Regions from separate parts of the Paenibacillus sp. LRG-1 genome, predicted to be linked through region 2. Evidence: riboswitches for the same ligand, from Rfam matches in the RefSeq annotation. Region 2 holds a riboswitch; each other region holds the start of a gene.
What was found. Region 2 has a riboswitch for cobalamin ahead of metE (5-methyltetrahydropteroyltriglutamate--homocysteine S-methyltransferase). Riboswitches for the same ligand answer to the same signal wherever they lie in the genome.
Positions count from the first base shown of each region.

Region 1: another riboswitch for cobalamin. It lies ahead of ACUUJN_RS07110 (ABC transporter substrate-binding protein); the one in region 2 lies ahead of metE (5-methyltetrahydropteroyltriglutamate--homocysteine S-methyltransferase).
Region 3: another riboswitch for cobalamin. It lies ahead of ACUUJN_RS25925 (ABC transporter substrate-binding protein); the one in region 2 lies ahead of metE (5-methyltetrahydropteroyltriglutamate--homocysteine S-methyltransferase).

Region 1 is NZ_CM170126.1:1,614,399-1,617,678, forward strand. It holds gene cbiB (adenosylcobinamide-phosphate synthase CbiB) at 1-55, shown strand, start outside; gene ACUUJN_RS07105 (histidine phosphatase family protein) at 94-852, shown strand; cobalamin riboswitch at 974-1,167, shown strand; gene ACUUJN_RS07110 (ABC transporter substrate-binding protein) at 1,375-2,382, shown strand; gene ACUUJN_RS07115 (FecCD family ABC transporter permease) at 2,379-3,280, shown strand, end outside.
Region 2 is NZ_CM170126.1:5,635,463-5,638,742, forward strand. It holds gene ACUUJN_RS24975 (anaerobic ribonucleoside triphosphate reductase) at 1-218, shown strand, start outside; gene nrdG (anaerobic ribonucleoside-triphosphate reductase activating protein) at 215-712, shown strand; cobalamin riboswitch at 889-1,084, shown strand; gene metE (5-methyltetrahydropteroyltriglutamate--homocysteine S-methyltransferase) at 1,245-3,280, shown strand, end outside.
Region 3 is NZ_CM170126.1:5,847,386-5,850,665, forward strand. It holds gene nikB (nickel ABC transporter permease) at 1-14, opposite strand, end outside; gene ACUUJN_RS25925 (ABC transporter substrate-binding protein) at 30-1,610, opposite strand; cobalamin riboswitch at 1,828-2,031, opposite strand; gene ACUUJN_RS25930 (hypothetical protein) at 2,704-3,280, shown strand, end outside.

The sequences.
Region 1 (3,280 bases), 2.0 Mb from region 2:
AGGATTGTGTTTGTTAGGAGCCGCAGGTTGTTTTGCCTTGGGATGGGTGCGGTGAGGAGTGACACACTGAATAATGATCGAGCAGGAAGTGACATGATCTTGAAACAAGATATAGCAGCAAAAAGGACAGTAGAATACGCACAAAGTCCGAACTCACAGGAGGATAAGGTGCCGTATGATGCTAAAGAAGATCTGCATTGGGACATGGAACTTGTGTTAGTTCGTCACGGCACAACCTTATGGAACAAGGAACGTCGATATCTAGGACACTCCGACTTAGGTTTGCTACCGGGAGCAGAGCAGGAATTAAAGCCTTTGCAAGAAAAATTGCAAGGGCAGTCCTTTGCTCGAATCTATTGCAGCGATTTAATGCGATGTCGCCAGACCTTGCAGATCATTGTGCCGGAATCAGAATTGACGTCTGGAGGTTCCCTATCTACTATGTCTCCTATGATGGAACCACGTCTGCGAGAGCTTCATTTTGGTGAGTGGGATGGAAAAACGTATGACATGCTCAAGGATGTGTCGTTGTATCGCGCTTGGATTGATGAGCCGCAACGGATAACCCCTCCTGGAGGAGAGTCTTGGGCAGATTTTGTGAATCGTCTACGGAAATTTCTTGACTCTCTGTATGAATGGCGTGTTGCTATGGAAGTTCAACCCATGGATTTGACTGCTGCGCCACCCTCTGTTTTGGTCGTTACGCATGGTGGCGTAATTCGTCAGTTAGCTTGCATGCTGATACCGGGCCATGATTTTTGGAGTTTGAATCCGAAGCCGGGAGAAGCATTTAGGATTCAATTGAGGCTGGCAGGACGGCACAATTACATAGCAGAAATGCTTCCTCATTAGGTTAGACACCTGCGGATAAAGAGGCTGTTTGGGTTGTAAGCCGCCTCTTTTTAACCTATAATCATCAAGTAAAAGAACGGCTTGACTACCACTTATCAAATATCCAGCAGACGAGGTCGGCGCAGCGTGATGAAACTATGGTTTCCCTTGCCTGCGCTGTTAAAAGGGAAGTCGGTGTGAGTCCGGCGCGGTCCCGCCACTGTAAATGGAAACATGCCCGTTAGTCCTGCTTTATGTGCTACTAAGCATATGAAAGAATTTCAGGACATGCATTTTACCATAAGTCAGGATACCTGCCCGTCCGCCTGTCACCATAGTCCTTCGAGGAAAGGATGACGTGTTCGCAGTGACTGTCCATGCGGAAAGAAGCTGCCGCCTGCGCACGATCTGCGCTAACGTGGCCCCTGTGTCCTGATATGAGGATGCGGGGTTTTTTTGATAGGAAAAGAAGGCTGGATTTAGAAGATATCTGATGATGTTCAAGTAACGCTCTTAACGATTTTTTATGAAGGGGTGCAAATCATGGCAGGAAAAAAAATAAAGGTTTGGACAACAGGTCTATTGGTTCTGATTTTGGCAGTTGTGCTGAGTGCATGTGGAGCTAATGGGAAAAATGCTGAAAATAAAGAGAACCAGAATTCTTCACAGCAGCCGGGACAGACCGTAACCGCACAAGAGCCTCCGGGCAAAACAGTTTACCCACTCACGGTTAAGGATACAACAGGACAGGAATTTACATTCAAAAAAGCGCCGGATAAAATCGTTTCCGTCTCCCCGGCAGAAACCGAGGCGCTGTTCGCCATCGGGCTGGATAAGGAAATTGTTGGCGTCTCCGACTACTCTGATTACCCGGAAGCAGCTACGAAAAAGCCTAAAGTGGGCGGTATTATGAAACCGAACGAAGAGGCGATCATTGCTGCTAACCCGGAAGTCGTTTTTGCAGGGATATCACTTAGTGAACAGGCTACGACCAAGCTGCGCGACATGGGAATTATGATTTTTAAAACGGAACCGAAGACAGTTGAAGATGTCATGGCTAACATCGAATTGTATGGGAAAATCACCGATCATCAGAAAGAAGCGAGAGCGGTGACTGACAAGATGAGAGCAGATGTAGCTGAAGTGAAAGAAGGAATTAAAAATATCGGTAAAGGTCAGAAGCTGCGGGTATACGTCGAGTTTTCACCAGGCTGGACAGTTGGTAAAGGCGAGTTTATGGACGAGCTGATTACGTTGGCGGGCGGCGAAAATGTAGGCGCCACGCAGAAGGGGTGGTACCAAATTAGTGAGGAAAATATTATTGCTGCGAACCCTGACGTGATTTTGTACAGCAAAAGTGTCAAGGACGACAAAACTGGTCAAACGCTCGGCGAAATCATTAAAGCTCGCAGTGGATGGGATCAAATATCGGCTGTTCGCCACAACCGGGTATTTGCCGTGGATGATAATTTGATTAGTCGTCCGGGTCCACGCGTAACGGAAGGTCTCAAGGAAGTGGCCAAGGGCGTGTATCCTGAAATTTTCAAATGAACCGTAAACTGATCGGCTTTGGAGGAACAGGTCTTGTCCTGCTGTTACTGACGCTACTGCTCTGTCTTGGCATCGGCTCGGCCAAGCTTCCGGTCAGCCAGATCACGGGCATTCTGGTTAACCACCTTCCATGGTTAGGCGATACGTTTACACCGGATTGGAATACATCCTCAGAGCAAATTATTTTGAAGGTCAGATTGCCACGAGTGTTACTGGGAATGTTGGTAGGAGCAGCGCTGGCGCTGGCGGGAGCCGGATTTCAGGGTGTGCTGCGTAATCCTTTGGCTGATCCGTATACACTGGGGGTATCCTCGGGGGCTTCGGTAGGAGCGGCAGTACTGATTTATTGGGGCCTTCAATTTTCATTTGTTGGCATATGGACGCTGCCGCTAGTGGCATTTACGACCGGAATGCTGACGCTGTGGATGGTGCTGACGTTGGCACGGGAAGGTGGAAAAATTCCGACACAAAGTCTCATTTTGTCGGGTGTGGTGATGCAATCCTTTCTGGGGGCGGTTGTTTCCTTTCTGACAGCCATGTCGAAGGAGACGGTCAATGAAATATTGTACTGGACGATGGGAAGTCTTAGCCTGCGCGGTTGGTCATATACAGGAATCCTTTTACCTTATGTGGTCATAGGACTGGTATTTCTATGGAACCGGGCACGTGTGCTGAATATTTTGGCTTTGGGTGAACGTCAGGCGGCTCACATGGGAGTTCATGTAGATGCGACGAAGCTATCTGTTCTGATCATTTCCACGCTGCTGACAGCAGCCGCTGTCTCGGTATGTGGAGTGATTGGCTTTGTGGGACTCGTTGTACCGCATATCATTCGTCTGGTGACAGGGCCTGATTACCGGATGATTGTTCCATTATCTGCGCTCGGTGGAGCTATTTT
Region 2 (3,280 bases):
ACATCGGCTATTTCTCTATCAACCACCCGGTGGATCGTTGTACGGAATGTGGTTATGAAGGGATTATCGGGACAAGCTGCCCCCAATGCGGCACAGATGAGGAGCATACACACTTTCAGCGCTTACGTCGGGTAACCGGATATCTGACAGGAGATTATACCGTTCGCTTTAATGCTGCAAAACAGGCAGAAGTTCGAGACCGGGTGAAACATAAGTGAATTTGTGTGGCTACATTCCGGAATCTCTGAACGAAGGATACGGCCTGCGCACTGTCGTGTTTATTAGCGGTTGCCGTCATGCCTGTCCCGGATGCTTTAATCCAGCGTCGTGGAGCTTCCGTGCAGGTGAGCCATTTACACCCCAACGACAACAGGAAGTCATTCGTGACATCATGGATAATCCGTTGTTGGACGGACTGACTCTCTGCGGGGGAGATCCGTTTTTCTCAGCAGCAGAATGCTCGCAATTTGTGCGTGACTTCCGCGAGGCCTGTCCCGACCGAACCGTGTGGGCTTATACTGGCTTTGTCTATGAAGATTTACTCACAGATCAGGAGCGACAGGAGCTAGCGCTTTTGTGCGATGTGATTGTGGATGGTCGTTTTGTAGAACAGCAAAAGGACCTGACCCTTCCCTTCCGGGGCAGTCGCAACCAGCGTCTGGTAGATGTAAAAGCCAGTATTCAGGCAGGCTATACCGTTTCATTGGCTTAACGCGAAGTTTACCCGGCAAGATGCTATATATCTAAGACAAGTCCCCATCATGGGTAAGGCTTGTCTTTTTTTCATATAGCTAACTGTTTCCATTGGAGTTTCTATTGCGCATCCTGTAAGTTTCACTTATGATGGTGAACAAGTATACGAGTGCATAATTATTCGTCATACCTTAACCGCATAGCTTGGAGATAGGTGTCTGTTCTATTCAGATCAGGCTTAAAAGGGAAGCCGGTGCAAATCCGGCACGGTCCCGCCACTGTAAACGGGGAACTTTCAGCTGTTCATATATCCACTGGTCCACAGACCGGGAAGGAATGCTGAGAGTCATGATCCGTAAGTCAGGAGACCTGCCTATTTTAACAACATCGCAAGTACCTACGGAAGATAGGGAGGTGTTAAGAGCAGTCGCCGTATTTTTGATTTTTTAATCACGGAGGCATTCTTTCCCCTACTTATTTTTAACTCTGGGGGAAGAATGCCTTTTTTGGTACGTAAAAATAAAACAGCTACCCACTAGGAGGAAAAGTACATGTCCATTATTGAATGGCCTGAATTGTCCGGCTTGATTAGCAGTAATCTGGGATATCCGCGTATCGGCGAAAACCGGGAATGGAAGAAAGCACTGGAACGCTTCTGGAACGGCAGCATTAACGAAAGCGAACTGCAGACGGAGATGAAAAGATTACGGTTGGAGCATCTGAGCAAGCAGCGTGACAAGGGGATTGATCGCATTCCTGTCGGAGACTTCTCCTATTACGATCACATGCTGGATACATCTGTAATGTTCGGTCTGGTACCCGAACGGTTCAACCATCGTCCCGCAGGTCCGGTTCCTCTGTCCGTGTATTTTGGGATCGCTCGTGGACAGAAGGGAGCAACCGCCAGTGAAATGACCAAATGGATGAATACCAATTATCACTACATCGTTCCTGAATTGGCAAACGCAGTCCCGGTGTTCACTGAAAATAAACCCTTACAGGCTTATCGTGAAGCAAAACGAGAACTAGGCATTGATGGGAAACCGGTCCTCATCGGCCCCTATTCATTCGTTACCTTATCCAAAGGCTATGATCGTAAGGATTTGGCCACCATCGTACGAAGCTTCCTGCCACTGTACACCCGTATCCTGTCTGAACTAGCGGCAGAAGGCGTTCAGTGGGTCCAAATCGATGAACCTGTCCTAACCACCTCATTCCCGGCAGAGGATTTGGACATTATTCAGGAAGTCTATGAAGCTTTGACTCAAGCTGCGCCCTCCTTGAATATAATGCTGCAAACCTACTTTGGCAGCCTGGACCATTATGAGCGTCTGTCCGCACTTCCGGTACAGGGATTGGGTCTTGATTTTGTGTATGATGATGGCGAAAATCTTCAGCATATATTGCAGCATGGCTTCCCTAAAGGAAAAACGCTGGGCGCTGGGGTTATTGACGGGCGCAATATATGGCGAAGCGACCTGAACGCTGTGGCTGCCCTGCTGGGTCAGTTAGCAGAACAAACCACTGCCGCACAGCTTATCGTACAGCCATCATGCAGTCTGCTGCATGTGCCAGTCAGTCTGGAGGCAGAGCACAAGCTGGACAAGGAGCTGGTGCAAGCGCTGGCCTTTGCCGATGAAAAGCTGGAGGAAATCGCCGTCCTGACGGCTGCACTTGGCAAACACGATCCTTCCGCACTCGCCAAGCTTGAGCAAAGTGCGGATGCGGTAGCCCGTTTCAACAGTTCAGCGGCACGCGTACAGACAGCTGCCGATCTGGCCGACCTGTTGGCAAAAGAGCCTCTGTCACGCAGCGTTCCTTTCGCCGAGCGTCGTGAGATTCAGCAAAATAAGCTGAAGTTGCCTCCACTGCCTACGACGACCATTGGTAGCTTCCCGCAAACCGCCGAGATCCGCAAGGCCCGCCTGCACTATCGCAAAGGAGAATGGTCAGCCGAGCAATACCGGGCGTTCATCCAACAGCAAATTAAGGAATGGATTGATATTCAAGAGGACATTGGCATTGACGTGCTTGTTCATGGGGAATTTGAGCGGACCGATATGGTTGAATTTTTTGGCGAAAAGCTGAACGGCTTTGCTTTTACGCAAAACGGATGGGTGCAGTCCTACGGCTCCCGCTGTGTCAAACCGCCGATTATATACGGAGACGTTTCCTTTGATCAGCCCATGACCGTGGAAGAAACGGCATTCGCCCAATCGTTAACTTCCAAGCCTGTTAAGGGAATGCTTACAGGCCCTGTGACCATTTTGAACTGGTCTTTTGAACGTAACGATATTCCTCGTAGTCAAGTTGCTTTACAGTTGGCTCTGGCATTACGGGCAGAGGTAGAGGCACTGGAACAAGCGGGCATCGGCATGATTCAGGTCGATGAGCCTGCAATTCGTGAAGGGCTTCCACTGAAAAAAGAACAACAGCAAGCCTATCTGGACTGGGCGGTTCAAGCCTTCCTTGTGACCACGGCCACCGTTGAACCTGTGACCCAAATCCATACGCACATGTGCTATTCCGAATTTCAGCATATGATTCAGTCCATCTCCGATATGGATGCCGACGTTATATCTATTGA
Region 3 (3,280 bases), 210 kb from region 2:
ATAAAACGAATCATAGGATACGCAGCTCGTTATTCCGTAATATCAGATTGCGCTGTAATGTAGTAATACTCGATCGGATGGGGTGTAAAACCCTCCACCCCTTTTTTCACACCAAACACATTATCAGGATGCACAATGAACGACTGTGGCAAATCCGCATTGATGATATCCAGCGCTTGTAGTGTCACAGCATTACGCTGCGCTGTATCCTTCGCCAGCTTCAAGCTGTTAAGAATACTCTCTAGCGGTTTGGAACTATACTGGCTTACATTGGCTTCGCTTTTCGAAGAATAAAACATGTCCATAAAATATTGCGGCTCTCCTGTATGAGCAGTAAGCATACTGTACATAGCAAAATCCCAATCGTTTTTGGTCAACGCCTCGTCGATATTTTCCACCTTGCGAATCTTGACCTGGATTCCCTCTTTCAACAATTGGCTTTGGATGACCTCAGCCATAACGGAGAGCTCCGGACGCTGAGGGAAAGTCAGCAGTGTAACCTCGAACGGCTTGCCTTGCTTAGTCCATGTCCCTTGGGCGTCTTTCTGCCAGCCATCCTTCGTCAACAGCTGCTCTGCCGTTCCGTTCAGCGCTTTACGCTCAACTTTACCGAAGGGAAGAATGCTCGGGAACGGACTGCTTGCTTCCGTACCGAAGCCCCTCATGACGGCGCTCACAATCGATGTGCGTGGAATCAGGCTGTCCACCACCTTACGGTTCGCCGCATCCTTGAATACTGGCGATTCCATATTGTACACGATCATATGGGTGCGCAAGGAGGGAGCCGACAGCACTTGTAGCTTGTCGTTCTTTTTCAGTACCTCTGCGTTATCAACTGGAATATCCGTCGCCACGTCCACCTCGCCGGATTGCAGCGCCATCAGGCGCGAATTCCCATCCGTAATGAACTTCATCGTCGCTTCAGCCAGTCGTGCCTTCTCGCCCCAATATCCGTCATAACGCTCTACGACCAAGGATTGGTCCTTGTTGAATGCTTTGATTTTAAAGGCGCCTGTCATCGCTGGGTAACTCTGCTCATCTTTCATCGATGCCACATCCAGTACAATCGTCGATGGATCAGCTAGATTGGACACCAGCGCCGCGTTCGGCTGGTTTGTCGTGATTTTCAAAGCCAGCGGGCCGCTTACATCAATGGACTTCACATTCAGTAAATCCTTCGCCAGATGGCTTTTCTCGATAGAGCGCAGCAAAGACGCTTTTACACCTGCTGCATCCATACTCTTTCCATCATGAAAAGTGACTTTATCCTGCAAGCTGAACGTCCAAACTGTAGGACTATCCTGCTTCCACTCCTTTGCCAGCCAAGCCACAGGCTCCAGCTTTTCATTCAAACGTACCAGTGTCTCACCTGCACCGGATCGCATCACATCCCAGCTATTATCTCCGTGCGGGTCAACGCCTGACGGTTTCCATGTATACGCCATTACCAGCTTTTTATCTGTCGCTGTTTGTTGTGCTGACGCGTTTTCACCCTTGCCGGAGCTATCCGACGTCTTATTGCTGGCACATCCCGAAAGAGCCATAACTGCCAGCAACAGCATCACCCCTGTACATATCAACCATGAACGCCTGCTACGATTGCTAATCATTCAATGAATCCCCCTCTATCTTGTAAAATCATATAAACCTAACGCAAAACGCGAAAAAAGCATTCCGGACCACTTGATCAGCAGTCAGAAATGCTTTCATTATAAAATGTCAAAACTCACCTCGAAGCCAACTCCAAAAACATAGAAGGGATCGGATCGGTTTCAGACATTCCGTATGCAGCACGCCTAACCACCTCCCCAGCATCCCGTGGGTCTGACAGTGATGTCAAAACAGGCAGGTCTCCTGACTCCAGGCGCATCTTTCAGGCCTTCCCGGTTCTTCACAGTTCCAGTGGCTGTTCTGAAAGCTCCAGCAGTATCCTGCTGATGCCTGTATACAGTGGCGGGTCCGTGTCGGAATCTACCGAACTTCCCTTTTAAGTGAACACGCTCAACAACCATCTACATGGTCTCAACAAAACCTCGTACATAGAGTCGTCCGGCTCACACCTGTTTTCTTCCTTTATTTCTTTCCATTACGATCTTATTTTGTTGTCACAGGCTTGTCAATAAATGCTGCACAATATTTTAAATTTGAACGATGTGGCGAGAATGAAGGTGATGTCTATTCATTGCGTGCACGAAATGAACGTGCTAAAATTAGGTATATAGATAATCATCGTGTCCGTATACTAAAAAGAGTCTTCGCCGCGCCAACGGCAAAGACTCTAGGACTTGAAAGGCTGTGGATCACCACCACGGCGCGCTGCATAACTAAATGTTAATGCAAACGAAACCCACCGTTAGGGGCCAACCTAATTACGCGGTGGGTTTTCGCTTGTTCCGAAATTTTCGACGTAGCCAGCGATAAAGTTTACGAATACTAAACACCAGGCTTAGTAACGTAACCATCCAACGCAACACATCGTAGCACGACACAAGGTTGACCATCGGCTTCACCCCCTTTCGGGAAGCTGCACCGTGGTCCGAAAACATCCACCACTATTCAAAATCCATAAGGTAAATTATACCACGACCTCGCCCACTACTCTAGCAAATTCCTCTAGTAAATAAATCAACTTAAGAGTTAACTTTAGCGCCACTGCACAGTCGGATATAACTAAATTTCTCATCTTAGAAAGGATGTATCCTTTTGAAAACAAGCAGCTATCGCTTCTTTATAGTTTCCTTGCTCGCTCCAGCTCTGTTATCATCCTGCTCTCCATCCTCTACTCCATCAGCAGAATCAGTCCCATCCAAACAAGTCCAATCAGGGGAAAAGACAGCTCTAGCCGGACAGGGCCAATATCTATCCATGACCTATACAGAATATGTGAATGGGAAAAATACAGATAAAGGTATGGTTATGCGGGTCATGACGTATGACTTAAGCAGTAAAAAAATGACCAAACTGGCCGATGTTCCTTATACCTCTCAATACCCACTTTCCCTGGTGTCCTTACCTGATCACAAAATTTATTACTCTGCCGATGTGGATGATAAGGGAGACCAACTATTTTCGTACGACTTAAATTCAAAAAAAACTGAACAATTATCCGATAATTTATTTGCCATTAATCGTATAGTGCCAACTACTCCAGAAGGTCCACTTATACTAGCTGCAGTCAAAAAAGGAGAGCGTACACTTAAAACAATTTTCTACAATAAATCGACTCATACAATGCAGTTCTTGCATGATGAAAATCAGGATATGAATACTTGGTCTGTAT